Regions from separate parts of the Mesorhizobium sp. M0029 genome, predicted to be linked through region 1. Evidence: riboswitches for the same ligand, from Rfam matches in the RefSeq annotation. Region 1 holds a riboswitch; the other holds the start of a gene.

Region 1 (14,720 bases):
CGCTTTCGCTTCCTCCGCTTTGCTTCTTTCCAATCTCGCCAGCATCCTGCTTGCTTCGTCGAAGCTGAAAGCGCGTCGCCTTATCCCTCCGCCGTCCGGCGAGCAGCCACCGGTCTCGATCGTCGTGCCGTCGCGCGGCGTGGAGCCGTTCACACAAGAGACGCTGCAGCGAGCCTTCTCGCTCGACTGGCCGCGCTACGAACTGATCTTCTGCGTCGCTCACGCCGACGATCCCGTCGTCAAACTGATAAACAGGGCGATCGTCCTGTTTCCCAACGTGCCGGCCCGGCTGCTGATCGGCGACGACCGCGTCAGCAGCAACCCGAAGCTCAACAACTGCGTCAAGGGCTGGGAAGCGGCGCGCTATCATTGGGTTATTCTGGCGGATTCCAACGTGCTGATGCCAAGGGATTACGTCCAGCACCTGATGGCAGCCTGGCGGACCAATACCGGGCTTATCTGCTCGACGCCGATCGGCTCTCGGCCGGATGGCTTTTGGGCCGAGGTCGAATGCGCGTTCCTCAACACGCTGCAGGCGCGCTGGCAATATGCCGGCGAGGCGCTTGGCCTCGGCTTTGCCCAGGGCAAGAGCATGCTGTGGAACAAGCCGATGCTCGATACCAATGGCGGTATCCGCGCGCTGGCCGCCGAGATCGCCGAGGATGCTGCTGCGACCAAGCTGGTCAACGGACTGGGCCTGCGCGTCAATCTCGTTGCCTCGCCTTTCGAGCAACCACTGGGGCAGCGCCGACTTGCCGACATCTGGTCGCGTCAGGCGCGCTGGGCGCGGTTGCGCCGCGTCACCTTCCCGCTGTTTTTCGCACCCGAGATCCTGACCGGCGTCGCCGTGCCGTTGGCGTTGGCGCTGGTGGCGGCAGCAAGTGCCGGCGTCAGCCTGCCGGCCACGGTGTTGGCCGTGCTGGCGGCGGCCTACATTCCCGAATGCGCGCTGGCCGCGGCCAAGGGCTGGCACCTGTCGCTGCGCATGGTCCCGGCGATGATGGTCCGCGACATGATGCTTCCCGCCATCTGGGCGCGCGGCTGGCTGAGCGGCGCCGTCGACTGGCGCGGCAACACCATGATCATCGGCACCAAGGCAGCCGAGCTGGAAGAGGCTTCGTCGGGAGCGTGACGCCTCGCGGCCTACCCGGCTGCCTTCAGCGCCTGCGCAACGTCCTCCAGCAGATCGTCCGTGTCCTCAAGGCCGACCGACAGCCTGAGCGTTCCCGGCCCGATGCCGAGCTCGGCGCGAGCTTCGTCGCTGAGGTTCTTGTGCGTGGTGGTCGCCGGATGGGTGATCAGGCTCTTGGCGTCGCCGAGATTGTTGGAGATCAGCACGATGTCGAGCGCGTTCTGCAAGGCGAAGGCCGCCTGCTTGCCGCCCTTGACGTCGAGGCAGATCAGCGTCGATCCGCCTGTCATCTGCTTCTTGACGATGTCGGCCTGCGGGTGGTCGGCGCGGCCGGGATAGATGACGCGGGCGATTTCCGGCCGTCCTGCCAGGAAATCCGCGATCTTGGCCGCGCTTTCCGTCTGCTGGCGCACCCGAACCGGCAGCGTCTCCAGGCCCTTGAGCAGCGTCCAGGCGTTGAACGGCGACAGGCTCGGGCCGGTGTGGCGGAAATAGTCGTGCAAATTCTCGTCGATCCATTTCTTGTCCGACAGGATGATGCCGCCGAGACAGCGTCCCTGGCCGTCAATGTGCTTGGTCGCGGAGTAGACGACGATATGGGCGCCGAGCTGCAAGGGCTTCTGCTGCAAGGGCGTGGCAAAGACATTGTCGACGATCAGCCTGGCGCCGATCGAGGTGGCGAGCGCCGCCACCGCTGCGATGTCGACCACTTCCAGCGTCGGATTGGTCGGGCTTTCCAGGAAGAACAGTTTCGTGTTCGGCCGCACCGCCTTTTCCCAGTTGGCGATGTCGGTGCCGTCGACCAGCGTTGCCTCGATGCCGTATTTCGGCGCCAGCGTCTCCACCACCCAGCGGCAGGAGCCGAACAGCGCGCGCGCCGCAACGATATGGTCGCCGGCCTTGGCGCTGCACAGGAGCGCTGCCGTCACCGCCGCCATGCCGGACGCCGTTGCGCGCGCATCTTCGGCACCCTCCAGCGCGCACATGCGCTTTTCGAACATGTCGACGGTAGGGTTGGCATAGCGCGAATAGATGAAGCCCGGCTCCTCGCCCTTGAAACGGGCTTCCGCGGCCTGCGCCGTTTCATAGACATAGCCTTGGGTGAGATACATCGCTTCCGACGTCTCGCCGAACTGGGAACGCAGTGTTCCCCCGTGCACGAGTGCGGTCTGAGGCTTCCAGTTACGCTTCTTGGTGCTCATCGCTTTTGTTCCAGACACAAAAAAACCGGCCGCGAAAGTCGCAACCGGTCCATATGGCCTTGCGGCCCGACGGTCCTTTAGCGACTTGTTTAACGTGGCTGCAAGCCGACCGGCCAAATCACCACGGGATAACGACCCTTTAGACCTCACCTGCGCTTGCGTCAATTGCCGGCTTCATTAAGAGGTTTGTACCAGACAGGTTCCGCAATAATATCCAGCGGTTTTGCGGCAAGAACCTGCCACAAAGAGACCGACCTTGGAGCGGAGCCAGCCTTTTGCGGCAGACAGGCATTCTTCCCGATCAGGACATTTCCGCGCTGTTTCAGTCCGGCGCGCTGAAGTCGCCGCGCGCGCTCGATGTCGACCAGGTGCAGCCGGCGAGCCTCGATCTGAGGCTCGGCGACAAGGCTTTTCGCGTGCGCGCCTCCTTCCTGCCGGGTCCCGATCATCTGGTGGCCGACAAGCTTCACCGGCTGAAATTGCATGAGTTCAGTCTCGCCGAGGGCGCGGTGCTGGAAACCGGCTGCGTCTACATCGTGCCGCTGCTCGAAAGCCTGGCGCTGCCCGCAAACGTGTCGGCCTCGGCCAACCCGAAGAGCTCGACAGGCCGGCTCGACATCTTCACCCGGGTGATGACCGATCGCGGCCATGAGTTCGACAAGATCGCCGCCGGCTATCACGGACCGCTTTATCTTGAAGTCAGTCCGCGCACCTTCCCGATCGTCGTACGCGCTGGATCGAGACTGTCGCAGATCCGCTTTCGCACCGGCAACGCGCTGTTGTCGGAGGCAGAGCTGAACGAATTGCACCGCGCCGAGATGCTGGTGGCGACCGAGCCGCCCAACATTTCCGGCGGCGGCATTGCGCTGTCGATCGATCTTGACGGCGACCAGAACGGCCTGGTCGGCTATCGCGGCAAGCATCACACCGGCTTGATCGATGTCGACAAGCGCGCCGCCCAGGATGCCGCCGATTTCTGGGAGCCGCTCTATAAGAGCGGCGCCGGCGAACTGGTGCTCGACCCGGACGAGTTCTACATCCTGGTCAGCCGCGAAGCCGTGCACGTGCCGCCGCTCTACGCCGCCGAGATGACGCCCTTCGATCCGCTGGTTGGCGAATTCCGTGTTCACTATGCCGGCTTCTTCGATCCGGGCTTCGGCCATTCGGCCTCAGGCGGCACCGGCAGCCGGGCGGTGCTCGAAGTGCGCAGCCACGAAGTGCCGTTCATCCTCGACCACGGCCAGATCGTCGGCCGGCTGGTCTACGAACACATGCTGCAGCGGCCGCAGGCGCTTTACGGCACCGATCTCGGCTCGAACTACCAGGCGCAAGGCCTCAAGCTCTCCAAGCATTTCCGCCCCGCCGGCTGAACCTTCGATCACCGTCAGGCAAAATACTTGCCTGCGCTGCCTCACCATGCTTGGCTGCCTTTCGGTGGCCGGCAAGAGAACGGCGCGCAAGGGGAACCAAAATGCAGATTTCAAGATGGATCATATCGGCAGCGGGCGCTGCCATGCTGGTGATATCGGCCGGCTCGCTGGCTGAGGCGCAGGAGAAATTGAAGATCGGCACCGAGGGCGCTTATCCGCCCTTCAACACCATCACCGCGGACGGCAAGATCGAGGGCTTCGACATCGACATTGCCAATGCGCTGTGTGCGCAGATGAAGGTCGAGTGCGAGATCGTCACCCAGGACTGGGACGGCATCATCCCGGCGCTGCAGGCGAAAAAGTTCGACGCCATCATCGCCTCGATGAGCATCACCGAGGAGCGCAAGAAACAGGTCGCCTTCACCAACAAATACTACACGACGCCGCTGGCGCTGGTGGCGCCCAAGGACAGCGACCTCACTTCCACCGAACCGGCAGCCCTTGCCGGCAAGACGGTGGGCGCGCAGGCCTCGACCACCCAGGCCGACTATGCGCAGGACGCCTATGGCAAGGCCGGCGCCGAGGCGAAACTCTACCCCACCCAGGAAGAGGCGATCACCGACTTGCAGAACGGCCGTCTCGACGCCGTCATCTCCGACAAGTTCGTGCTGATGGACTGGCTGAAGAAGGCGAGCGACGGCTGCTGCAAGCTTGTCGGTGACGTCAAGGGCACCGAGACGCAAGCCGGCATCGCTGTCCGCCTGGAGGACACGGCACTTCGCGACAAGCTCAACGCGGCGATAGACGCCATCGTCGCCGACGGCACTTACAAGAAGATCCAGGCCAAGTATTTCGATTTCGATATTTATTGAGGTTGGAACTGCCAATCTCCCCCCTTGAGGGGGAGATGGCCGGCAGGCCAGAGGGGGTCGCTGCGCATAGAATGCCAGCGCCTCTCAGCCGCGGAAGACTTTAGCGCTCCACGCGCAACGACCCCCTCTGTCGCCTTCGGCGACATCTCCCCCTCAAGGGGGGAGATTACGCTCTCAAAGCGCCTTCACCGCCACCGTCACCGGCTGCTCAATCTCCAGCGGGTTGCGCAGCGGCAGGCCGAAATCCCCGGCCTCGATCTCGAACACGTCGCCAGCCTGAGTCTTGATGCCGTCGGCAAAGGACAGCGTCGCCGTGCCGAACATGTGCACATGCACGTCGCCCGGCTGGCGGAAGGCCGAATATTTGAAGTGGTGATGTTCGAGATTGGCGATTGTGTGCGACATGTTCGCTTCGCCCGACAGGAACGGCTTTTCCCACAGCAAATTGCTGTCGCGATAGATTCGCGATGAGCCCCTGACGTCGGCCGGCAGGTCGCCGATCAGGATTTCCGGCCCGAACGAGGCGTTGCGCAGTTTGGAATGTGCCAGAAACAGATAGTTCACCCGCTCGGTAACATGATCGGAAAACTCGTTCGACAGCGTGAAGCCGACGCGGAACGGCGCGCCGTCGTCGCCGATGACATAGATGCCGGCGATTTCCGGCTCCTCGCCGGCGTCCTGCGCAAAGGCCGGCGACATCAGTGCGGCGCCCGGCGCCACCGCCATGGTGCCGTTGCCCTTGTAGAACCATTCCGGCTGCACGCCGGTCTGGCCCTTGGCCGGCTTGCCGCCTTCGAGCCCCATGCGGAACATCTTCATGGAATCGGTAAGCTGCTCCTCGCCGCCATCGCTGAGCTTCTTGTGCATGGAATCGCGCGTCGCCGCCGAGCCGAGATGGGTCAGGCCGGTGCCGGTCAGATGCAGATGCGCAGGATCGGGATGGTTGATCGGCGACACCAGCCGGCCCTTCTTGTAGACGGCGTCGAGGTCTATCGCTTCACCGAACCCCTTGCGCTCGATCAGCGCGGCGAGGCCCGTGCCGGTTCGCGCGGCCTCCATGGCCAGCGAATAGACGCTGCGGGCGCCGTTGATGATCCTGGTCTTGCCGCCGCCATTGCGGGCGACGACGCGGATGGTCTCGGCGTCGTCGAGGATCTGGGAGATCAGCATGATTAAATCCTCTCTCATGTGCTTGGCCTTGGATGCCTCTTGGCAAACCTTGACCTGCGCGGCTCGGACCTAGCCGCGCCACGGGTTGAACTCTTCGTCCGGATTGCGCTCGCGACCTCGATCCCTCGGGGGACTTCTTATGCCGACAATTTGCCGGCTGCGCCGCGATCGTATGCCTCCTGCTTGCCTCGCCTGAAGCTTGTCAGGCCTTGTTCTTGTTGTAGACGTCGAAGATGACGGCGCCGAGCAGCACCAGGCCTTTGACCACCTGCTGCCAGTCGACATTGACGCCCATGATCGACATGCCGTTGTTCATCACGCCCATGATGAAGCCGCCGACGACCGCCCCGATGACCTGGCCGACGCCGCCCATTGCCGAGGCGCCGCCGATGAACACGGCGGCGATGACGTCGAGCTCCGAGCCGAGACCCGCCGCCGGGACCGCCTGGCCCAGACGAGCCGCGATGATCAGGCCGCCAAGCGCCGACAGCACGCCCATATTGATGAACACCATCAGCGTCAGCCGCTCGGTGTTGATGCCCGACAGCTGCGCCGCCTTGGGATTGCCGCCCATGGCGTAGATGCGCCTCCCGATGGTCATGCGCTTGGTGACGAAGACGAACAGCGTGATCAGCACGCCCATGACCAGCAGCACCACCGGCAGGCCGCGGTAGCTGGCAAACTCATAGACCAGGAACAGCGCCAGCGCGCTGGCGACCAGCGTCTTGACGACGAACAGGGTGAAGGGCTCGGCCTCATAACCATGGCGTTCTCGTTTGCGCCGGGTGCGGACCCCGAAATAGGCATAGGCGAGCACGGCGATCAGCCCCAGCACGACCGTCGTCATGTGCAGGGTCACGCCGCTGCCCATGATGGTCTTGCCGGCTGCGTTCACGACCGGCGGGACGAGCGTCAGTGGGCCGATCACATCCGGGATGAAGCCGGAGCTGAGCATCTTGAAGTCGTCGGGAAGCGGACCAACCGACGAGCCGCCGCCAAGCAACGCCTGGCAAATGCCGCGGAAGATCAGCATTCCGGCCAGCGTGACAATGAAGCTCGGTATCCGGTGATAGGCGATCCAATACCCTTGCGCGGCGCCGATCAGGCCACCCGCGACCAGGCAGACGATCGAAACCACCAGCGGATTGCTCAGCGGTCCGAGCTGCCAGATAACCATCATGTTTGCCGCCAGCGCGCCGATGAAACCGGCGACCGATCCGACGCTGAGGTCGATATAGCCCGATACGATCACCAGCAGCATGCCCAGCGCCATCACGATGATGAAGGAGTTCTGCTGCACCAGATTGCTGAGGTTGACCGGCTTGAACAACGTCCCCGACGTGGTGAACTGAAAGAACAGCATGATGACGATCAGGGCTATGATCAGCCCGTATTCGCGCAAATTCGTCGCCAGCGCCGAGACGGCGATGCGCGGGCGCTGTTCGTCGGCGACGTTGCCCTGCGGGGCGGGGGCGCTTTCGGTGCTCATGCTGCTTTTCCTTCTCCCCGGACGATAGCGCGCATTATCTTTTCCTGGCTTGCTTCCGCCGCCGGCATTTCGCCCACCATGCGCCCTTCGTTCATGACGTAGATGCGGTCGGTAATCCCTAGCAATTCCGGCATTTCCGACGAGATAACCACGATCGCCTTACCCTCCGAGGCAAGGCGCGCGATGATCGTGTAGATTTCATACTTGGCGCCGACATCGATGCCGCGTGTCGGCTCGTCGAGGATCAGCACGTCAGGGTCGGCAAACAACCATTTCGACAGCACCACCTTCTGCTGGTTGCCGCCGGAAAGATTGCCGGTCATCTGATAGACGCTGGACGCTCGGATATTGGTCTTCTTGCGATAATCGTTGGCGACCGCAAGTTCGCGCATGTCGTCGATCACGCTGTGGCGCGACACGCCGTCGAGATTGGCCAGCGTAATGTTATGCTTGATATGGTCGATGAGGTTGAGGCCGTAGGTCTTGCGGTCCTCGGTGACATAGGCGATGCCGTGTTGGACCGCCTTGCTTACCGACGAGACATCGACCGGCTTGCCCTTGAGCAGCACTTCGCCGGTGATGCGGCGGCCATAGGAGCGGCCGAACAGGCTCATGGCGAATTCGGTGCGGCCGGCGCCCATCAGCCCGGCGATGCCGACCACCTCGCCCTTGCGCACATTGATGTCGATGCCCTTGATCACCTGCCGCTCGGCATGGAGCGGGTGATAGACCGACCAGTTCTTCACCTCGAACACGACTTCGCCGATCTTGGGCTCGCGCGGCGGATAGCGGTCGTCTAGCGAACGGCCGACCATCGAGGTGATGATGCGGTCTTCGGAGATATCCTTCTTGGCCAGCGTCTCGATGGTGCGCCCGTCACGGATGACGGTTACCTTGTCGGCGACCCGGTTGATCTCGTTGAGCTTGTGCGAGATCAGGATCGAGGTCATGCCTTGCCGCTTGAATTCGAGCAGAAGATCGAGCAGCGCCTGGCTGTCTTTCTCGCTGAGCGACGCGGTCGGCTCATCGAGGATCAAAAGCTTGACGTCCTTGCTCAGCGCCTTGGCGATCTCGACCAGCTGCTGCTTGCCGACGCCGATATTGGTGATCAGTGTCTTGGGGTCCTCCTTGAGGCCCACCTTCTTCAACAGGGCAGCGGTGCGCGCCTCGTTGGCATCCCAGTCGATGACGCCGTATCGGGCGTTTTCGTTGCCGAGGAAGATATTTTCGGTGATCGACAGCATCGGCACCAGAGCAAGTTCCTGGTGGATGATGACGATGCCCTTGTGTTCGCTGTCATGAATGCCTTTGAACTGGCATTCCTGACCCTGAAAAATGATCTGGCCGTCATAGGTGCCGGCGGGATAGACGCCCGACAGGACCTTCATCAGCGTCGACTTGCCGGCGCCGTTCTCGCCAACCACGGCGTGGATCTCGCCTTCCTCGACGCTGAGGTTGACGTTCGACAGCGCCTTCACGCCGGGGAAGGTCTTGGTGATGTCGCGCATCTCCAAAATCGTCGAGGCCATGGGAACTACCGCTCCTTGAGAGGTTGGCAAACACTGCCGGCGAGGTCGGTAACAATACCGGGCTCGCTGGTGAACGAAAAGGGGCCCTGCGTTGCGCAGGACCCCTGATTTTGTAACCGGGATTACTTCAGTTCGTCGGCCTTGATGTAGCCGGAGTCGACGACCAGTGCCTGGTAGTTCGACTTGTCGACCTCATGCGGCGTCAAAAGGATCGAGGGAACGACCTTGACGTCGTTATTGTAGGTCTTTTCGTCGAGGCCGTCCGGCTTGCCGCCCGAGAGCACCTTGTCGACGAGTTCGACGGTGGCCTTGGCCAGTTCGCGGGTGTCCTTGAACACGGTCGAGTATTGCTCGCCCGTGATGATCAGCTTGACCGAAGCAGTCTCGGCGTCCTGGCCGGTCACGATCGGCCACGGCTGGGCGTCGGTGCCGTAACCCACGGCGCGCAGCGAAGCGGTGATGCCGCGCGACAGGCCGTCATAGGGCGAAAGAACGCCATCGACGCGGCTGCCGTCCGAGTAGTTGGCCGACAGCAGGTTGTCCATGCGCGCCTGGGCGGTGGCGGCGAGCCAGCGCAGCGTGCCGACCTTGTCCATGCCGGTCTGGCCGGACTTGATCTTAATCGAGCCGTCATCGATCAGCGGCTGCAGCACCGAGATTGCGCCGTTGTAGAAGAAGAAGGCGTTGTTGTCGTCCGGCGAGCCGCCGAACAGTTCGACGTTCCACGGCTTGGTGTTCGGGAAGCGCTCCTTGAGGCCCTTGACCAGCGAGTTCGCCTGGATCACGCCGACGCCGAAATTGTCGAAGGTGGTGTAGTAATCGACATTGGCGGTCTTCTTGATCAGGCGGTCATAGGCGACGACGACGACGCCGGCGTCAGCGGCCTTCTGCAGCGCGTCCGACAGGGTCGTGCCGTCGATCGAAGCGATGATCAGCGCCTTCGGGCCCTTGGTGATTTCGTTTTCCAGCTGGCTGAGCTGGTTGGGGATGTCGTCCTGCGCGTACTGCAGGTCGACCGTGTAGCCGAGAGCTTCGAGCTGGGACTTGACGGCATCGCCGTCATTGATCCAGCGCTGCGAGGTCTTGGTCGGCATCAGCACGCCGACAAGACCCTTGTCGGCTGCGTGCGCCGAGTAGGTCATGGCAGCGATGCCAAGGGCCGCGACGGCGGCCAGTGTCTTGATGATTTTCACGTAAAACTCTCCCTGGTTGATGGACGCGACACCTCGGGGCTTCGCGGGCCGCGCAGTCGGGCGGATGCGCCAAAGCGCCGCCGCCGTCATAATCGATCTCCGGTATCCTCCCAATCGGCCCTCAGTCTTGATTTAAATCGATACGATTTTGCTCGTCATCGACCGTCAAGTCTTGAGGACGCGCGAAAGTGTGACCCTTTGCCATAACTGTCAAATGCGATCTTCGGTGGTTGCTATGCCAAAACCGGTATATGACTAGACCGGGCTGGAACAGTGGCGGAAGCGGGAAAAGGCATGGCGGCTTTACGAGGTCCTCAGGGAATTTCAAGCGGTTACGATGAATTGCCGGGCGATGGCGAGACACTTCTGCGCAGTGGCTTGAGCCTGCGTCACATGCGCATGATCGCAGCGCTGGACGATCACGGTCGGGTGAGCGCGGCCGCCCAGGTGATGAACATCTCGCAGCCGGCGGCCTCGCGCATGATTTCCGAGATGGAAGCGGTGCTTGAGGTCAAGCTGTGCGAAAGGCTGCCGCGCGGCATCACGCTCACCCCTTACGGCAAGGCGCTGGCGCGGCGCGCGCGCTCGATCCTGCTCGAAATGCGCGAGGCCGACCGCGAAATATCGGAGCTCAAGGCCGGCAAGGGCGGCTCGGTGTTCCTTGGCGCGGTGACGGCGCCGGCGATCGAACTGGCGGTCCCGGCGATCCGCGAGATACGCCGCCTTTATCCGCGCATCGAGATTACCATGCAGGTCGAGACGTCGAATGTGCTGGCGCGCGAACTGATCGCCACGCGCCATGATTTCATCATCGCCCGTGTCCCCGAAGACCTCAATCCGCGCCTGTTCGAATCGCGCGTCATCGGCGTCGAGAAGGCCTGCCTGATCGTGCGCCGAGGCCACCCGCTGAGCAACGGCCATCCTCTAAACAATGGGAAGGCGGTGAGGCTGGAGGACACCGCCGCCTTTGACTGGGTGTTCCAGTCGGGCGGGTCGCCGCTGCGCCAGGCGATGGAGAGCAATTTCCTGAACCGCAACATCGCCCTGCCGGACCGCATCCTCAACACCTCGTCGCTGCTGCTCACACTGGTCATGGTGGCGCAGTCCGACGCCATCGCCCCGGTGTCGATCCAGGTGGCAAAATTCATCCAGAACCCCGACGGTCTCGCCGGCGCCATCGATGTCGTCCAGACCGAGTTCGACATCGAGGTCCGCCCCTACAGCCTGATCACGGTGAAGAACCGCGTCCTGTCGCCGGCAGCCAAGATGCTGCACGATTTTATCTTGCGGGAGGTGGGATAGGAACTGGAGCGGGTAGAGGGAATCGAACCCTCGCGTTCAGCTTGGGAAGCTGACAAGCTACCATTACATCATACCCGCGTCGGCCTCTCGATATCATGATGGGCATGCTTCGGGCAATCGCCCTTGGACAGCTCTTCGGAAACGGCTGTTGGAAACCCGACCGATTGCGCCGGTCCGCCTGCCTTGATGCGGGCGCAGCAAGTGCGTATTCGTGGGTTTGTACCCCGAATCCGGGCACACCAATCTGGAGGCAGGCCCTTGTCCACAGTGACGCGCTTTCTCGGTGACTCGCCCGTCAGGGTGATCATCAAGCTGCTGGTCGTGTCGTTCCTCGTCGGCCTGGTCATGAATGCGTTCGGCTGGACGCCGATGGACGTCTTCTACCGCATCCAGGGTTTCTTCATCGATCTGTGGAATCTTGGCTTCAACGCGGTCTATCGCTTCTTGGGCTATATCCTGCTCGGCGCCGCGATCGTCGTGCCGGTGTTCATCCTGCTCAGGGTCGCGAACTACCGCAAGTGAAGCGGAGCATGATCCCGAAAAGTGGCAACCGGTTTTCGGAAAAGATCATGCTCAAACCAAGGCCACTCAGGCAAAGTCCGACGCCACCTCGAACAGGATGGCGTGGCGCGCCGCGAGCGCTGCGACATCGGTCGAATAGCCGCCGCCGATGACACCGCAGACCGGGATGCCCAGCGCGCGGAAATGACCGATCACCATGGCGTCGCGGGCACGCACGCCGTCATCGCTGAGCGATAGCCGGCCGAGCCGGTCCTCGGCATGCACGTCGACACCGGCATTGTAGAAGACGATGTCCCAGTGCGCCTTGGCCGAGAGCTCCGGCAGGAGGACACCCAGCCGTTCGAGATAGACGCCATCGCCGGTGCCGTCCGGCAGGGCAACGTCGAGATCGGAGGCAATCTTGCGCACCGGATAATTGCGCTCGCCATGCATGGAAAAGGTGAACGCGCGTGGCTCGTCTTTCAGGATGTCCGCGGTGCCGTCGCCCTGATGCACATCGAGATCGACGATCAGGATGTTTTTCACCGCGTCTTCGGCTAGCAGCACCAGCGAAGCGACGGCAACATCGTTGAAGGTGCAGAAGCCCGCGCCTTGCGCGCGCCGCGCATGGTGGCTGCCGCCGGCGCTGTTGCAGGCAATGCCATTGATAAGCGCCAGTCGCGCCGCCAGCACCGTGCCGCCGGCGGCGAGTTGCGCCCTGAGCGAAACGCGCGGTCCCACGGGAAAGCCGATCTCGCGCTCGATCTTTTCAGGCACTGAACACGTGATGACCTGGTCGACATAATCAGCCGCATGGGCGAGCTTCAGCCAGGAGGCCGGCGCCGGCTCGGGCATCCACAGCGCCCCGGCATGGATCAGACCCCTGATATGCAAGGCCTGCATCAGCAGCGGATATTTGCTCATCGGAAAGCGATGATTGACGGCGAAGCCGGCATCGTAGTCGGGATGATGGACGATCTGCAGGGGCATGGCTAGAGCAATTCCAGGAAAAGTGTGCAGCGGTTTTCCCGGGAGAAGCGCGTAGCGCTTCCCTTTGGGAATTGCTTAAAACCAGTACTGGGATCCGGCGGGCTCGCGCCAGAAGAACATTTCGGTTGGCCGTCACGGCAAGAGTGATTGCGCGGTGGCGGGAAAATGGGGCACATCGGCTGTTCGATCAAGCCGCAACCAGCAAGGCAGCAATCCCCTGGACACGGGTGCAACCCCAGCCGACGCGAGACCCTTCGCCGTCACCAACCGTTCGGTGCTCGCCATCGCCGTGCCGATGACGCTCGCCTATCTGACGACGCCGCTGCTCGGCATCGTCGACACGGCGGTGGTCGGGCAGTTCGGCGATGCCGCCCTGCTCGGCGGCCTGGCGGCCGGGGCCCTGGTCTTCGACGTCGTCTTCAGCACCTTCAATTTCCTGCGCTCCGGCACCACCGGCCTCGTCGCCCAGGCGTTTGGGCGCGGCGACGAAACCGAGGAGCAGGCGGTGTTCTGGCGCGCCGTGCTGATCGCGGTCGCCGCCGGCATCGTGCTTGTCGTCCTTGCGCCGCTGATCGCCATCGCCGGCCAGAAATTCATCGGCGGCGAAGCGCGCGTCGGCGAGGCGATGGGCGTCTATATCCACATCAGAATGCTCGCCGCCCCCTTCACGCTGATCAACTACGCCATCCTCGGCTATGTCCTTGGACGCGGCGAGGGCGGGCTTGGGCTGATGCTGCAGGCGGTGCTCAACGGCATCAACATCGTGCTTTGCATCCTGCTCGGCCTGAAGCTTGGCTGGGGCGTCGCCGGCGTGGCCTGGGCGACCGTCACCGGCGAATGTCTGGCCATGCTGCTGGGTCTCGCCATCGTTGTCTGGCGCTTCCGGGCCGCACCCCGCCTGCCGCGGCATCGCCTGCTCGACATGCCCGCTTTCCTGCGCATGCTGTCGCTCAACCGCGATATCATGATCCGCTCGTTCTCGCTGCTCGCCGCTTTCGCGCTGTTCACCCGCCAGGGCGCGCAGTTCGGCACGCTGACGCTGGCCGCCAATGCCGTGCTGATGAACTTCTTCCTCGTCGCCGGCTATTTTCTCGACGGTTTCGCCACCGCGGCCGAACAGTTGGCGGGACGCGCGATCGGCGCACGTGCCGAGACGGCGTTCCGCCGGGCGGTACGTCTGACCTTATTCTGGGGGTTCGGCCTCGCCGGAACCGCCACGCTGATCTTCTGGCTCGGCGGCGCCGGCCTGATTTCGTTGATCACCACGTCGCCGGATGTTCGTGCTGTTGCCGACATCTATCTGCCGTGGGCGGCACTGACACCGCTGAGCGGCGTGCTGGCCTTCCAGATGGACGGCGTCTTCATCGGCGCTACCTGGTCGCGCGACATGCGCAACATGATGCTGGTGTCGTTCCTGGCCTTCAGCGCCGCATTGTTCAGCTTGGCGCCGTCTCTCGGCAATCACGGCCTGTGGGCGGCGCTGCACGTTTTCCTGCTGGTGCGCGGCTTCAGCCTGCTGGCGATTTTGCGGGTGAGGGTGCGGGAGGCGTTTTAGCCCTCAGAAACGGCCATTAGCCCAATTTCGCGTCAGCTCGCCTGCTGCCTCGCAAACGTCCATGGCCGCCCCGATGTCGGAAGGCGCAAGCGCCGCGACGACTGCATGGCAGTTTTTGGCGGGCTGCCCAGCAGAAGGCATATCGGAATAGACAAAGAAGCAAACGGCGGCTGACTGCAATGCGGTGGTCGACGAGACGTTCGCGGGCAAGGCATTCACAGCAGCGGCCTGGCAAAATTGCCGCACATAGGGCTCCAGTTGACCATCGCCAAAGGGAGCAGCCATGGACGCAAGAATGAAAACCGCAGTCGATGGCATTGCAGCCTCGCTTTTCAATCGAACAAGCTGACAGGTCCTGTGTGCTCTAAATATGGCGTGAGACGGACAGCGGCCACTTTCGCTGCGCATCAACGGC
Region 2 (14,720 bases), on a different contig from region 1:
GGCGTTCCTCGATTTCGCCGCTCCGCGGCTGAAGCAGCGGCTATTGCAGGCGACGTGGTGAGTTGAGACTGGCTTGGGTCAGTGGCGAGCCGGCCTATGTCAGGCATTGCGGCGTTTCCTTTTTGCCCGCGCTTGGTGTAACCAACGCACACCTCCTCAACGGGCCCTTCCCCGCATGCTCTATATCCGCTCGCTGGCGTTCAACTTAGTCTTCTATGTCAATCTGATCGTCCAGATGGTCCTCTGGACCCCTTACTACTTCCTCTCGCCACGCCATCGCGCCTGGTTCGTGCCGAAATTCTGGTCGCGCACCAGCCTGTGGCTCTACGACAAGATCGCCGGCACCAGGAGCGACATCACCGGCGTCCAGAACCTGCCGGAGGGCTCTTTCATCCTGGCGCCGAAACACCAGTCGTTTTGGGACGCGATCGCTTTCTTTCCGTTCCTCCACGACCCGCTTTATATCCTGAAGCGCGAGCTGACCTGGATCCCCTTCTTCGGCTGGTACATCCTGAAGATGCGGATGATCCCGGTTCACCGCGGCAGCCGCTCCAAGGCGTTGAAGCAGGTCGTTGCATCGACAAAGCAGGAGATGGGGCGCAATCCGCGCCAGCTGATTATCTACCCCGAAGGCACGCGCCGAGCGCCAGGCGACGAGCCGGCTTACAAATACGGCATTGTCGAGCTCTATACGCAGCTTGGCGTCCCGGTGGTGCCGGTCGCCCATGTCGCCGGCCTCTACTGGCCGCGCCGCAAATTCCTGCGCTTTCCCGGTACCATCAAGGCCCGCTTCCTGCCGCCGATTCCGCCCGGGCTCGGCAAGGACGAATTCATGGACCGGCTGATCGGCGATACGGAAGCCGCCTGCGACCAGTTGCTGATCGAGGCATCGCAGGCTCCTAACCCGCCGCAAATGCCGCCGACGGCGGTCAAGCGGCTGGCCGAACTCGCCGCGGCCGCCAAAGCAATTCCAGGAAAAGTGTGAGCGGTTTTTCCGTCCTGAATTGCGCCAAAACAAAAAAGACCAAAGCTTGATCTCTTCTGCGGGCCGGCTCAAGGCCACGCCGCCAGCGCCGTGGTCAGCACCAGCGTCGCCGCGAAGGCCAGATTGATGATCCGCGACGCCAGCGGCTGGCGCAGGGTGCGGGCGAAGGCCGCGCCGGCCAGCAGCCACAGCATATGGATGGCTACGATCAGCAGGGTGAGAACCGCCAGCCTGGCCGGGATGCCGAGAGCATCGGCGCCGGCTGCGGTCGCGGAGCCAGCAAGGACCGCAGCAATCGCCACATAGGCTTTCGGGTTGGCAACGGCGAGCAGGAAGCCGCCGAGGAAGGTCGGCAGAACCGCGCTGCTGTCACGCGCGGCCAGCGGCGGCGCTGTCGCTATTCTGTAGGCGAGGTAGAGAATATAGGCGGCGGAAGCGACCGCCAGCACTGGCGCTACGCCCGGCATCGAGGTGAGGATAGCCTTGATGCCGGTGGCCACGACCAGCAGCACCGCGACCGTGCCTAAAATGATCCCCGATGTGTAGTGAAGCGAATTGCGCAGGCCGAAGGCGGCCCCTATCGCCGTGACGCTGATCGTCGCCGGGCCAGGACTGCCCATGACGACGGTTGCCGCCAGCACCAGCGCCAGCAATTGCTGCCAGGGCTGCGCCTGCGAAAGAATGTCTGCGGCCATGCTGCCTCTTCTCCACAATAATGGAGAACAGTGTGGCAAGGCAGACAGCCGTCGTCTTGAACGATCGTGCCGAACCTGCGCGGCTAGGCGCTGGCCTTGTCCAGCGCCACGAGATCCTCCGCGCTGAGCTTCAGCGATGCGGCGCGCACCAGGCTGTCGACCTGGTCCAGCGTCGTGGCGCTGGCGATCGGCGCGGTGATGCCGGGCTGCGCCATCACCCAGGCGAGTGCTACTTCCGCCTGCTTGGCCGAATGGCGCGCCGCCACAGTGTCGAGTGCGGCCAGAATGCGCATGCCGCGCGCATTGAGATAAACCTTCACGCCGCCGCCGCGTTCACTTTTGCCGAGATCGGCCTCGCTACGGTATTTGCCGCTCAAAAACCCCTTGGCGAGGCTGAAATAGGTGATGACGCCGATATCCTCGGCCACGCACAGATCATGCAGCGGCCCGTCGAAGGATGAGCGGTCGTAGACATTGTATTCCGGCTGCAGCACGCTGTAGCGCGGCAGCCCGCGCAGGCTGGCAACATCGAGCGCGGCGCGCAGCAGGCCGGCGTCGAGATTCGAGGCGCCGATATGGCGGACCTTGCCGGCAGCGAGCAGCTTCTGGTAGGCGCCGAGCGTCTCTTCGTAAGGCGTGGTCGGGTCCGGCCAGTGCGACAAATAGAGGTCGATCACATCGGTCTGCAGCCGCTCAAGCGACGCCTCGACCGCCCTTTCGATATGGGCAGCGGACAGATCCTTCTTGCCTTGTCCCATATCCGAGCCGACTTTGGTGATGACGATGATGTTGTCACGGTTGCCGCGGCTTTTCATCCATTTGCCGATGATGGTCTCGGACTCGCCGCCCGCGTGGCCCGGCACCCAGCGCGAATAGGCATCGGCCGTATCGATAGCGTTGAGGCCGGCGTCGCCGAACCGGTCGAGCAGGTCGAAGGAGGTCTTCTCGTCCGCGGTCCAGCCGAAGACATTGCCGCCCAGGACCAGCGGCGCGATGGAAAGGTCGGTTTGACCGAGACGGCGTTTTTGCAAGACGGGGCTCCGTGGGCTGGCGGCGGGCGACCCGAATGCTTCGGGCCGCAGCTAAGCTAGGTCTCGCCGCGCCGAGGTCAAAGGCCTCAGCCAATTTTCCCAGCGGGCCATCGCTTCACAAAGGCGCGAGCGCTTCGCCTGCAGGCTCGCCGTGGTCTACCGGCTCACGAGGCGATCCGCTTCGCCACCTCTTCCAGCCAGTGGTCGCTGATACCCAGCGCCGCGAGATGCTGCAGCGTGTTGAGCACATAGTCCTCGTTGTTTCCGGACTGGCCGACGGCGCCACGGATAACACCTGCCGCATGCGCGGCATCGAGCCCGCCGGCATACTGCTCATGCTGGCGGTCGACGATATAGGCGACCGCTTTCACTCTCTCTCCCGCGGCCGCACCATTCACGTCGAGACTGATATCGAGCACACGCTCGAGATAGACGCTGGTCACCAATTCGCGCTCGCGCAGATAGGTCAGCACCTCATCGCGCAGCTCGCCGGGCACGCGAAACGCCAGCCCGATGCAGGAGCCGCCACGGTCGAGGCCTAGCACCAGGCCCGGCCGCTGGCGCGTGCCGCGATGCACGAAGGAATAGACGCACAGCGACCGGCGGTAGCCGTAAAGCCGCGCGCGCCGTGTCTCGACATGGGCGAATCCCGGTCGCCAGATCAGCGAGCCGTAGCCAAAAACCCAAAAATCGCCCATATCGCCAAGCCTGATTGCACGAGAGTGACGCCGCCGCATCGGAATCGGTGCTCTTCTGTTCTTTTTGCTTGTTGCGTAAGCCACAGTCCACCCGCAACACGCCCGCGTTAATGAAAGCCGCAGCATGACGTCAAGTGACGAGCGTCCGTCGAAGTTTCGCCACCGGCTGATGTGGCTCGCTGCCTTGGTCGTTATGCTGTTCGGCGCCTACAGCGCGGTCTGGTTCTACGTCGCCGGTCGCGTCAGCAGCGAAGCCGACAAGGCGGTGGCCTCGCTCAAGGACAAAGGCATCGAGGCCGGCTGCGCCAACCTCACCGTCAGCGGCTACCCCCTGCGTTTTGCCATCTCCTGTGACAATCTGGCTTACGAGGACGACGCCAGAAACGTTGCCGCCTCGGCAGGCAGCTTCAACTTCGTTGCAGAACTCATCCGGCCTTTGTCGCCTGCCGCCGAGTTGCGTGGGCCACTGCGGACCTCGGTGCCCGGGATGGCGCCGCTATGGATCGATTGGGACAATCTGCAGGCGAATGCCAAGCTCTCCTGGCCCTTGCCACGCAGCATTTCGCTGCAGGCCGAGAGCTTGTCCGGCCAGACCGATCCGGCCGACGACACCGACCCGGTTTCACTGTTCAGCGCCGGAACGGCGGCGGGCGAGTTGCGGCCGGACGGTCAGGACCTTGGCTATACCGGAAGCTTCACCGATCTTGAGATCGACGCCGACGCGATCGGCGGGCGCGTGCTGCCGCCGCTCGACGGCAGCGGCGACGCGACGCTGAAGAACGGCGTCGCGCTGATGAAGACGCAGGCCAGGAGCCTGCGCGGCCAGGCGGTCGGCATCCACAAGCTCGATCTGTCGTCGGGAACCGCGCGCATCACCGTCTCCGGCCCGGTGTCGGTCGACGCCAACGGCCTGGTCAATGCCGACCTGACGATCAAGCTGCAGGATCCCAAAGCCGTGGCGGCAATCCTCGCCACCGCAGTCCCCGAGCAGAAGAGCCAGATCGAGCAAGGCTTTGCCGGTCTGGCGCTGCTCGGCGACGAACCGTCGATGCCGCTCAAGGTGGTGAAGGGCAAGGCCTCGCTCGGCTTCATTCCGCTGGGCAAGATCAAGCCGCTCGATTAGAGCAATTCCAGGAAAAGTGTGAGCGGTTTTCCGTCCGGAATTGCGTTAAAACAAAGAGATAGAGCATGATCGCAAAGAGCGGGAATGGCTTTTGAAGAGAGATCATGCTCGAGCAAGCCGACGCATGAACCGACCGGTGAAACTGCTGAGCGTTGGCGCGCTGACGCTGGATACCATCCTGCGCGTCGAAACCCTGCCCACGCATCAGGGCAAGTTCATCGCCTCGGACGGCATCCAGATCGCCTCGGGCATGGCGACAAGTGCTGCCTGCGCCGCCCGCCGTCTCGGCGCCGAGGTGTTCCTGTGGGCAAGTGCAGGTGACGATGCCGTCGGCGACCAATTGCTGGCCGGCATCGAGGCCGAGGGCGTCGATTGCGGCTTTGTCCGCCGCGTCGAAGGCGCCCGCTCGGCGCTGGCCGCGATCCTGGTCGACGCTCATGGCGAGCGCATCATCGTGCCCTTCTACGACCCAAAGGCGCAGGCCGACCCCGAGGCGGTGCCTGTCGCCGATCTTTCCGGCTTCGATGCCGTGCTGGTCGATGTGCGCTGGCCGGGCGCCGCCGCTCTTGCCTTGACCGCCGCGCGCAGCGCCGGCCGTCCCGCCATCCTCGACGCCGACACGGCCACGCTCGAAGTGCTGGAGCGTCTGCTGCCATTGGCCTCGCACGTCGTCGCTTCGGAGACGGCGGCACGCATTGTCTGCGGCCACGCGCTGGACCCCGAAACCGCCTGTGCCGACCTCGCCAGCCGCACCGATGCCTTCGTGGCGGTGACCGGCGGCGCCGCGGGAAGCTGGTGGCATGACCGGTCCGCCGGATGCGTGCGCCACATCGCGGCGCCGAAGATCAAGGCGGTCGACACGCTTGCCGCCGGCGACGTGTTTCACGGTGCCTTTGCCGTCGGGCTTGCCGAAGCCATGCCTATCGAGCAGGCCTTGCGCTTTGCCAGTGCTGCCGCCGCGCTCAAATGCCAACGCTTCGGCGGCCGGCTGGGAGCGCCAAACAGGGCCGACACAATGGCCATGCTCGAAGCGACGTGGCCCGCTTGAGGGAACTTAGCTCTTCGCCGGATGTTCCACCGCCTGGCGGCCAAAATCCGGCACGTCGATGTCCTGGCCGGCCTCGATGATCGAACGGCGAACGGCCCGGGTGCGGGTGAACAGGTCGAACAGCTTGTCGCCGTCGCCCCAGCGGATCGCCCGCTGCAGCGAGGCGAGGTCCTCCGAAAAGCGCGCCAGCATTTCCAGGATGGCATCCTTGTTGTGCAGGCACACGTCGCGCCACATGGTCGGGTCGGAGGCGGCCAGACGGGTGAAGTCGCGGAAACCGGAAGCCGAATATTTGATCACTTCCGACTTGGTCACCGATTCCAGATCGTCGGCCGTGCCGACGATGTTGTAGGCAATGATGTGCGGAAGATGCGAAACGATGGCCAGCGTCATGTCATGATGCTGCGGGTCCATCGTGTCGATGTTGGAGCCGCAGCGCCGCCAGAATTCCGACAGCTTTTCCAGCGCGGCCGGATCGGTTCCCGGCAGCGGCGTGAAGATGCACCAGCGGTTTTCGAACAGGTCGGCGAAACCCGCATCCGGGCCCGATTTCTCCGTACCTGCCAGCGGGTGCCCCGGAATAAAGTGCACGCCGTCCGGTACATAGGGCTGCATTTGCGCAATGACCGAGGCCTTGGTCGAACCGACATCGGTGAGGATGGCGCCCTTTTTCAGCGCCGGCGCGATCTCTTGCGCCACCTCGCCCGACGATCCCACTGGCACCGAGACGATGATCAGGTCGGCATTGCGGACCGCTTCCCTGGCGTCGGTGGTGTAGCTCTCGCCAAGACCGAGCTCCTTCGCCCGTGCCAGCGTGGTCGGGCTGCGCGTCGCGATGGCGACATGGCGGGCCAGGCCCTCGCGGCGGATGATGCGGGCCAGCGACGAGCCAATCAGGCCGATGCCGACCAGCGCGATCTTTTCAAACATCGGTGAAGTCATTGTTTCAGCTTTTCAGGAATGTCGTGAGGGCATCGATGACGCCGCGATTGGCTTCTTCGGTGCCGACGCTCATGCGCAGCGCATTGGGAAAGCCATAGCCGGTAACGCGCCGCAATATATAGCCGCGCTGGGTGAGGTAGTCGTCCGCCGCCTCAGCCGAATGCCTCTTGTCGTCGGGAAAGTGGATGAGGACGAAATTGCCGACGCTGGGCGTCACGCGCAGCCCAAGCTCCGTCAGCTCTTCATTCAGCCAGGTAAGCCAGGTCTCGTTGTGCAACGAACTGCGCTCGACATGGGCGCGGTCGCGGATGGCGGCAATGCCGGCCTCGATCGCTGTTGCGTTAACGTTGAAAGGGCCGCGGATACGGTTGATGGCATCGACGATGTGCAGTGGGCCATACATCCAGCCGATGCGCGCGCCGCCAAGGCCGAGCTTGGAGAAGGTGCGGGTCATGACCACATTCTGTGCGCTGCCCGCCAGCTCGATGCCGGCCTCGTAGTCATTGCGCCTGACATATTCGGCATAGGCCGCGTCGAGCACCAGAAGCACGTTGCCCGGGAGCGTGGAATGCAGGCGGCGGACCTCCTGGAACGGCAGATAGGTGCCGGTCGGATTGTTGGGATTGGCGAGGAAGATGATTTTGGTCCGCGGCGTCACCGCGGCCAGGATCGCGTCGACGTCGGCGCGCTCCTCGGTTTCCTTCACAGCAACCGGCTTGGCCCCCGCCGACTGAATGTAGATCTTGTAGACCATGAAGGCATGTTCGGTAAAAATCGCCTCATCGCCTGGCGCCAGATAGGTCTGCGCCAGCAGGCCCAAAATCTCGTCGGAACCGTTGGAGCAGATGATGTTTGCCGGGTTGAGGCCATGCACCTCGGCGATCGCCTCGCGCAGCCGGCGGGCGGTGCCGTCGGGATAGACATCGAGCTTGCCAGCCACTTCGCGCGCGGCCTCGATCGCCTTCGGCGACGGGCCGAGCGGGTTCTCGTTCGACGACAATTTATGGACCTTGGCAACGCCGGCCGGTGCCGTGCTCTTGCCCGGCACATAGGCGTCGATGTCCATAATGCCCGCGCGGGGCGTCGGTCGTGCCTTGTCCGCTGTCTTGTCCATGTCGCAAATCCATCGAGAATGCCTCCGTCCGGAGGCCGCAGCGGAAATACAAGCCGTAGCCGCGAATGTCGAGAGGCGGGCAATAGCTGGCCGTTGACGCCGGGCCGCACGAGTTCTAGAAGAACGCAACAGTTCCGTGGTGATTTGGCCGGTCGGCTTGCAGCCACGTTAAACAACTCGCTAAAGGGCCGTTTGCGTGACGTAACCGGCTTTGCGATCGCATTGCCGGTTTTTTATTGCCTGACGGCGGGCAAGGAGAGTCACATGGCCGCGCTCCGCGCTACAAAAACCAACAACGAGGCCGACAACCCGTCGAGCCCTGTGTTGCGTTTTGGCCCTGACAAGCCGCTGAAGCTTGACGCCGGCACGCTTTTGTCGCCGTTCCAGATCGCCTACCAGACATATGGCGCCCTCAACGATGCCCGCACCAACGCCATCCTGGTCTGCCACGCGCTGACCGGCGACCAGCATGTCGCCAGCACCAATCCGGTGACCGGCAAGCCCGGCTGGTGGGAAGTGCTGATCGGTCCCGGCAAGATCATCGACACCAACCGCTTCTTCGTCATTTGCTCCAACGTCATCGGCGGCTGCCTCGGCTCCACCGGTCCGGCCTCGACCAATCCCGCCACCGGCAAGCCCTACGGCCTCGACCTGCCAATCATCACCATCCGCGACATGGTGCGGGCGCAACTGATGCTGGTCGACCATTTCGGCATCGAAAAGCTGTTTTGCGTGCTCGGCGGCTCGATGGGCGGCATGCAGGTGCTGGAATGGGCGTCATGCTATTCCGAGCGCGTCTTCTCGGCCCTGCCGATCGCCACAGGCGCACGCCATTCCTCGCAGAACATCGCCTTCCACGAGGTCGGCCGCCAGGCTGTCATGGCTGATCCGGACTGGCATGGCGGCAAATATTTCGAGCACGGCAAGCGCCCGGAAAAGGGGCTCGCCGTGGCGCGCATGGCCGCCCACATCACCTATCTGTCGGAAGCCGCCCTGCATCGGAAATTCGGCCGCAATCTGCAGGACCGCGAAGCGCTGACCTTCGGTTTCGACGCAGATTTCCAGATCGAAAGCTATCTGCGCCACCAGGGCATGACATTCGTCGACCGCTTCGACGCCAACTCCTACCTCTACATGACCCGTTCGATGGATTATTTCGACCTCGCAGCCGACCATGGCGGCCGGTTGGCAGATGCCTTTGCCGGGACCAAGACCCGCTTCTGCCTGGTGTCCTTCACCTCGGACTGGCTGTTCCCGACCGAGGAGAGCCGCTCGATCGTGCATGCGCTCAACGCCGCCGGCGCCTCCGTCTCCTTCGTCGAGATCGACACCGACCGCGGCCATGATGCCTTCCTGCTCGATGAACCCGAACTGTTTGCCGCCATCAAGGGCTTCATCGGCTCGGCGGCCCGCGCAAGGGGGCTCGCCTCATGAGCGTCAATGGCAGCCAGCGCGTCGACCTCGAAGTCGTGGCCAACCTGATACCGCCGCAGTCGCGGGTGCTCGATGTCGGCTCCGGCGACGGCCTGCTGCTCGAACTCCTGCAGGAGACCAAGCAGGTCGACGGCCGCGGGCTGGAGCTGTCACAGCGCGGCGTCAATGAATGCGTGGCGCGCGGTCTCTCGGTCATCCAGGGCGATGCCGATACCGACCTCGAATTCTATCCGGACAAGGGTTTTGACTTCGTCGTCCTGTCTCAGACGCTGCAGGCGACCCGCAACCCGAAGCTGGTGCTCGACGAGCTGCTGCGAATCGGCAACCGCGCCATCGTCTCCTTCCCCAATTTCGGCCACTGGCGGGTGCGGCTGTCGCTGTTCGTCAATGGCCGGATGCCGGTGACCGCGGACCTGCCCTATTCCTGGTACGACACGCCCAACATCCATTTCTGCACCATCCGCGACTTCGTCAATCTGGTCGAGGAACTCGGCGCTTCGGTCGAGAAAGCCACCGCGCTCGACGGCAACGGCCAGAAGATCGGCCTGTCGATGCCATGGTGGTTCTGGAATTTCTTCGGCCAGCAAGCGGTGTTCTTGCTGAAGCGGTAGTTTGCCCCTATTCCAGCACGTCCGTCGCCTTGTGCGGGTGCTGAACGCCATCGGCGATGATCACATCGGCGTGGGAGTTGTCGGTGCGCAAGGCCAGAATCTCGCGATAGGCTGATGAATCGTACCAGCCCCACGCATGCGCCCTGTCCGGAAACTCGATGACGATCAGATGCCCGGGCCATTCGTTTTCGACCACGTCCATGTCGCCGCCGTGGACAAGGAAGCGGCCGCCGAACGGCTCCAATGTGGCGTCGATCCTCTGCAGATACACGACAATCTGCGGGCCCATTGTGACTTGACGCATATGGGCGACGGCGTAGGCGGCCATGGCTGAACTCCCTGTGAGATCGAAGCCCGACGACCGGCTTCGTTGGCGCAATCTGCAGACATGATGGCCATCGGTCGATTACGTCTGGGGTAATCGGCCGGCTTACCGGCGTCCTGGCTCAACAGTTTGTGATGACATTGCCGCTGGTTTTTTGTAGCGTCGAATCGAATGCCATCCCGGGGTAAGGCTTGGACGGCGACCATCAAAACCTCCGGCCTCCAGGCATTTCGGGGCACAATCGAAGCAACATGTCCAAGGCAACCGACCTCGCTCCGCTGATCTCGGTGATCACACCGACGCACAATCGCCGCAGTAAGGTGGTGCGCGCCGTGGAGAGCGTGCTGGCGCAGAATTTTCCCCGGTTCGAACACATTGTCGTCGATGACGGCTCGACCGACGGTACGGCAGCCGCACTTGCCGAAATCCGCGATCCACGGCTGATCTATGTTGGCTCGAAATGGCGCGGCGCCAATGCCGCCCGCAATGCCGGCATCGAGCGGGCGCAGGCGCCGGTGGTGACATTCCTCGATTCCGACGACGTCTATTTGCCGGATCGCCTGGCGCGGACGCTGGAGCAGTTCGACAACAATCCCTCGCTCGAAGTGCTGATCAGTTCCTTCGTGTCGCTGAAGGGCAATCGCCGCACCAACTGCGTCAACCGCGAGGCGCTGCTGAGCCGCGACTCGCTGGAGCGGGCCCTTGTCGCGCAGACCATCTTCATTGCCGGGTCGGCAATCACCGCCCGGCGCGAGTCGCTGCTGGCCATCGGCGGCTACGACAGTGACGTCACGCGCATGCAGGATCGCGAATTGTTGCTGCGCTTTGCCCGTCGCAGCGGCGCGCAGCTGTCCGAAGTGATCGACTGGAAAAAGTACAACTCGGAGAATTCGATCTCCGGTCGCCGGGACGGCTATGTCGAAGCCTATGCGAGCTTGATCGACAAGCACCCCTATATCGCCGACCGCTACCCCTACATTCCGCCTTACATGATCGCCCGGCAGCTCATCGCCGATGCACTCAAGGGCAGGGTTTCGCAGGCGTTCTCCGGCTATATGGCCAACCGGTCGTCGAAGGCGCTTGGCTATTCGCTGCCGCAGCTGTTGCGTGGCTATGTCGGCGGCCGGCGCTGGCGCCGCGATCTCTATGCCGAATTTCGCGACAAATACGGTGCACGGCCGGCCTGAAGTTTGCCGACAAGCCGCGCAGCGGCTTTCCCCTCCGAACTGCCTCAAACCTCATTTGTCGAGTTCCGGCAGATATGGGTCGGAATATAGCCGCCGGTCGCGTTCGCCCTGTAGGCAGTCCATGGGTGCAGCGGCATCGATCGGGACCGTGGTCGCATCGGCGATGCCGCTCACCTCCAGGATCAGCTTGCGGCGTATGGCGGTGGCGAATTCCGAGGCCGCATAGATCGGCAACACGAAGGAGCCGGGCCCACCGGTGACGCAGTCGTCATAATACTGGTCGAGATGGCTGAAGGTCGGCGACGGGCTGATCAGGATCGGCAGGCCGTTGATGACGATGCCCTTGGCCACCGCCGCATCGCGTGTCGTGGCGACGGGCAGCCCGGTGTTGTTGGGACCGTCGCCGGAAATGTCGATGACGCTGCGTGGCGCATCGAACCCCGTGCCCTCGAACAGCCCGGCGCCGAAGGCAAGCGCACCGGAAATCGAGGTGCCGCGAAAGCTGCGGAACGGCCGCGCTTCTATTCTGTCGGCGAAGGCGTTGGCGCTCTCTGCGCTGTCGATCACCTGCCAGGCGATGACGCCATCCTCGCGCACGACGCCCGCCCATTCGAAATAGGCAAGCGCGATGCGCCCGGTGGTTCCCGAGCGCACGGCCTTGATGAAATCGGGATGCCTGAGGGCCTCGACATAGCCAGCGCGCTGCAGCGCGAACTCCCTCTCGTCCATCGACTGTGAGATGTCGACGGCCAGCACCAGTTCGACATCCACGGCAACGGCCGGGGCAGCCACGGGCGTGGTGCAGGCAAGGCAGGCAAGCAGGCTGAGCGCATCGAGCATGGCCGCACCACCGATATTTCGATCCGTGATCTTCGCCGCGATCGCGGCGAAATAAAGCCCCTTCTACTTCTTTCGCCGCACGGCCGCTTTCGGCGGCGGGTCGATGGCGCCGGTCCTGACTCGGGCGGGTTTCAGTGGCGCAGCACCCGTATCCTTCACGATGTTCAATGCGCGTGGAAAGAAATGATCATTGTGCAGTCCGCGCCCGATGTTGAGGATCGCGGTTTCCGGCAGGCGTTTCTCCAACATGGACAGCACCCTTCGTAGCGAAGGACCATCGAACGCGTCCATCGCTTCGTCGATGATCACCCATTTCGGCTGCCGCAAGGCGAGCCTGGCGAAGGCCAGCGAGCGTTGTTCGTCATCGTTGAGTTCACGCTCCCACCGTGCGGAACGGTCGAGCGAGGATGACAGCCGCTCGAGCCCGACCTCGGCCAGCACCGCCCCAAAATCAGCATCGCCAGCCGGCGCCGAGCCATTCGGATGCAGCACTTCGCGTAACGTGCCGGCAGGAAAATACGGAACACGCGGCACGAAAATCGGCGTTTCTCCGGCCGGCAAGCCGATCCGCCCGCTGCCCCAGGGCCAAAGGCCGGCAATGGCGCGGAAGAACAATGTCTTGCCGGCGCCTGGATCGCCGGTGATCATGACGCGCTCACCGGGATGGATCTCGACATGGCTGTCTGAAAGTTTGGTGCAGCCCTCCGGCGAGGCCACTTGGAGCTTCTCGAAGGTCAGGCTGCCATTGGCGTTATCGCCGAATTCGATGCGCTTTTCCTTGTCGTGCAGCACATCGGTATCATCGAGCGCAATGCGGAAGTCGGCAACGCGCATCAGCGTGGCGCGCCAGTCTGCGATGCCGCCGATATTGTTGATGAACCAGCGCAGCGACGAGTGCACCTGGTTGAAAGCGCCGACCGCCATCATCAACCCGCCAAAGCTGATATCGCCTGAAAAATAGACCGGCGATGCCACCAGGATCGGCGCCACCACGGTGATCCACCCATAGGTATCGGTCACCCAGGAAAGGTTGATCTGCGCTTTGTAGATGTTTCGCATCGCGCCCAGCACCGTGCCAAGGTCGATTTCGAGCCGTCTCTTGGCATCGGCTTCGCCGTGATAGAGCGCGATGGCGTCGACATTCTCGTTGACGCGCACCATCCCGGAACGCAGCTCGGCCTCGCGGGTGTAGCGGTCGCTGTTGAGGCGGATCAGCGGCCGCCCGACCAGCCAGCTCAGCCAGGAGGCGATGCCGGCATAGAGGAACGCGGCCCAGACCATGTAGCCCGGTATCGCCAGCGACCAGCCGTTGATGTGGAAGACGAAGCCCGACGAGAGTTGCCAAAGCACGCCGACGAACGACACCAGCAGGATGAAGGATTGCAGCAGGCCGACGCCGAGGTCCGTCGACAGATCGGACAGATGCGCGGCATCCTGCTGCATGCGCTGGTCGGGATTGACGCCGATGGCGCCGGCATTGGCGAGCCGGAAGGCCCGCGCCGGCCGCATCCATTGGTCGATCAGGTCGAGCGTCAGCGCCTCGCGCAGCTTCAGCCGGATCATCTGGTTGAGCCAGGTCTGAGCGATGTTGAGCAGCAGCAGCGTGCCGGCAATCACGGCAAAGATCATCAGCTGATGCAGGAAGGCCGCCATGTCGCGACGCGCCAGCGCATCGTAGAAAGGCTGGTTCCAGCGGTTGAGCAGAACCTGGCCGATCGACGTCGCGACGATGACCGCCATAATGCCGACCGACGTCCAGACCAGCCACTTGCGCACCGGTGAGCCTATCAGCGCCCGTTTGATCGTCGCCACCTGATCGCGCAGGCTGCTGGCATCGACGGTTACCGGCTGAGCGGCGGCGGACTTGTCCGGTTGATCAGCCATGCACGAGGTCCTTGCGTTCAGAAGCGTTGCTGAAACCAGATGGAGAGACTTGAAGGCATCCGCCGCTCAAACGGACCGCGAATGCATCTGCGACAGATAGGTGGGAAAAACCCACGCAACACCAGTTTTCATGATGATCACGAAGGTGTCACCTGACGCGTCGTCGATGTCACCCCTTCCGCCCGGCGGCCAAGCCGCGTCGCACCGTGCGGTGACAGTACCGGCACGAAGACACGGCGCGAAGCGCGCTGCGCGACCGGCACGCCCTGATAGAGCCGCTTCTGCGCCTCGACCACGATGACGCCGGAAAAGATCGGCCAGAACCGCCGGCCGGCGCGCTCCAGCACATTGTGGAACCGCATCATGAAGCGCCGCGGCGATGGCGGGAAGAACAGCGCGTCGGACCAGGAAGCCGGCGTGAAATTCGCCTCGCGCAGCAATTCTGTCAGCTGGCCGCGCGAGAACGGCCGGCCATTGCCGAACGGCGTGTGCTCGAACCGCGCCCAGACACCGCGCCGGTTGGGCACGACGATGACGACGCGCCCTGCCGGCGACAGCACCCGCCAGATCTCGTTCAGCGTCTCGCGCGGGTTTTCGACATGTTCGAGCGAATGCACGAGCAGCATGCGGTCGATGCAGGAATCGACCAGCGGCAATTCCTCGTCGAAGACCAGCGCCGTAGCCGTCGGCCCGTTCGCCGGCCAGACGACGGCGCCTTGCGTAGCAGGCATGAAGGCAAACACCCGCTCGGCATCGGTGCCGAACCGCTCCAGCCACGGCAAGGTATAGCCGAGCCCGACCAG

The links. A riboswitch is a leader RNA that binds a small molecule or an ion and turns the genes downstream of it on or off. The one in region 1 is predicted to bind S-adenosylmethionine.
Region 2: another riboswitch for S-adenosylmethionine. It lies ahead of metX (homoserine O-acetyltransferase MetX); the one in region 1 lies ahead of NKJ76_RS10020 (O-succinylhomoserine sulfhydrylase).

The regions. Positions count from the first base shown of each region.
Region 1 is NZ_JAMYVF010000004.1:392,736-407,455, forward strand. It holds gene NKJ76_RS10015 (ceramide glucosyltransferase) at 1-1,132, shown strand, start outside; gene NKJ76_RS10020 (O-succinylhomoserine sulfhydrylase) at 1,144-2,334, opposite strand; SAM riboswitch at 2,392-2,469, opposite strand; gene NKJ76_RS10025 (2'-deoxycytidine 5'-triphosphate deaminase) at 2,610-3,704, shown strand; gene NKJ76_RS10030 (ABC transporter substrate-binding protein) at 3,806-4,576, shown strand; gene araD1 (AraD1 family protein) at 4,751-5,746, opposite strand; gene mmsB (multiple monosaccharide ABC transporter permease) at 5,949-7,235, opposite strand; gene mmsA (multiple monosaccharide ABC transporter ATP-binding protein) at 7,232-8,764, opposite strand; gene chvE (multiple monosaccharide ABC transporter substrate-binding protein) at 8,887-9,957, opposite strand; gene NKJ76_RS10055 (LysR family transcriptional regulator) at 10,252-11,259, shown strand; tRNA gene NKJ76_RS10060 (tRNA-Gly) at 11,264-11,337, opposite strand; gene NKJ76_RS10065 (DUF6460 domain-containing protein) at 11,518-11,781, shown strand; gene NKJ76_RS10070 (histone deacetylase family protein) at 11,848-12,750, opposite strand; gene NKJ76_RS10075 (MATE family efflux transporter) at 12,968-14,305, shown strand; gene NKJ76_RS10080 (hypothetical protein) at 14,309-14,623, opposite strand.
Region 2 is NZ_JAMYVF010000003.1:29,231-43,950, reverse strand. It holds gene NKJ76_RS06245 (LysR family transcriptional regulator) at 1-61, shown strand, start outside; gene NKJ76_RS06240 (lysophospholipid acyltransferase family protein) at 176-985, shown strand; gene NKJ76_RS06235 (LysE family translocator) at 1,054-1,680, opposite strand; gene NKJ76_RS06230 (aldo/keto reductase) at 1,764-2,711, opposite strand; gene NKJ76_RS06225 (gamma-glutamylcyclotransferase) at 2,876-3,409, opposite strand; gene NKJ76_RS06220 (DUF2125 domain-containing protein) at 3,534-4,532, shown strand; gene NKJ76_RS06215 (sugar kinase) at 4,657-5,580, shown strand; gene NKJ76_RS06210 (prephenate/arogenate dehydrogenase family protein) at 5,587-6,522, opposite strand; gene hisC (histidinol-phosphate transaminase) at 6,527-7,636, opposite strand; SAM riboswitch at 7,763-7,840, shown strand; gene metX (homoserine O-acetyltransferase MetX) at 7,901-9,070, shown strand; gene metW (methionine biosynthesis protein MetW) at 9,067-9,681, shown strand; gene NKJ76_RS06190 (DUF1330 domain-containing protein) at 9,689-10,009, opposite strand; gene NKJ76_RS06185 (glycosyltransferase family 2 protein) at 10,258-11,193, shown strand; gene NKJ76_RS06180 (DUF1194 domain-containing protein) at 11,245-12,033, opposite strand; gene NKJ76_RS06175 (ABC transporter ATP-binding protein/permease) at 12,097-13,917, opposite strand; gene NKJ76_RS06170 (class I SAM-dependent methyltransferase) at 14,055-14,720, opposite strand, start outside.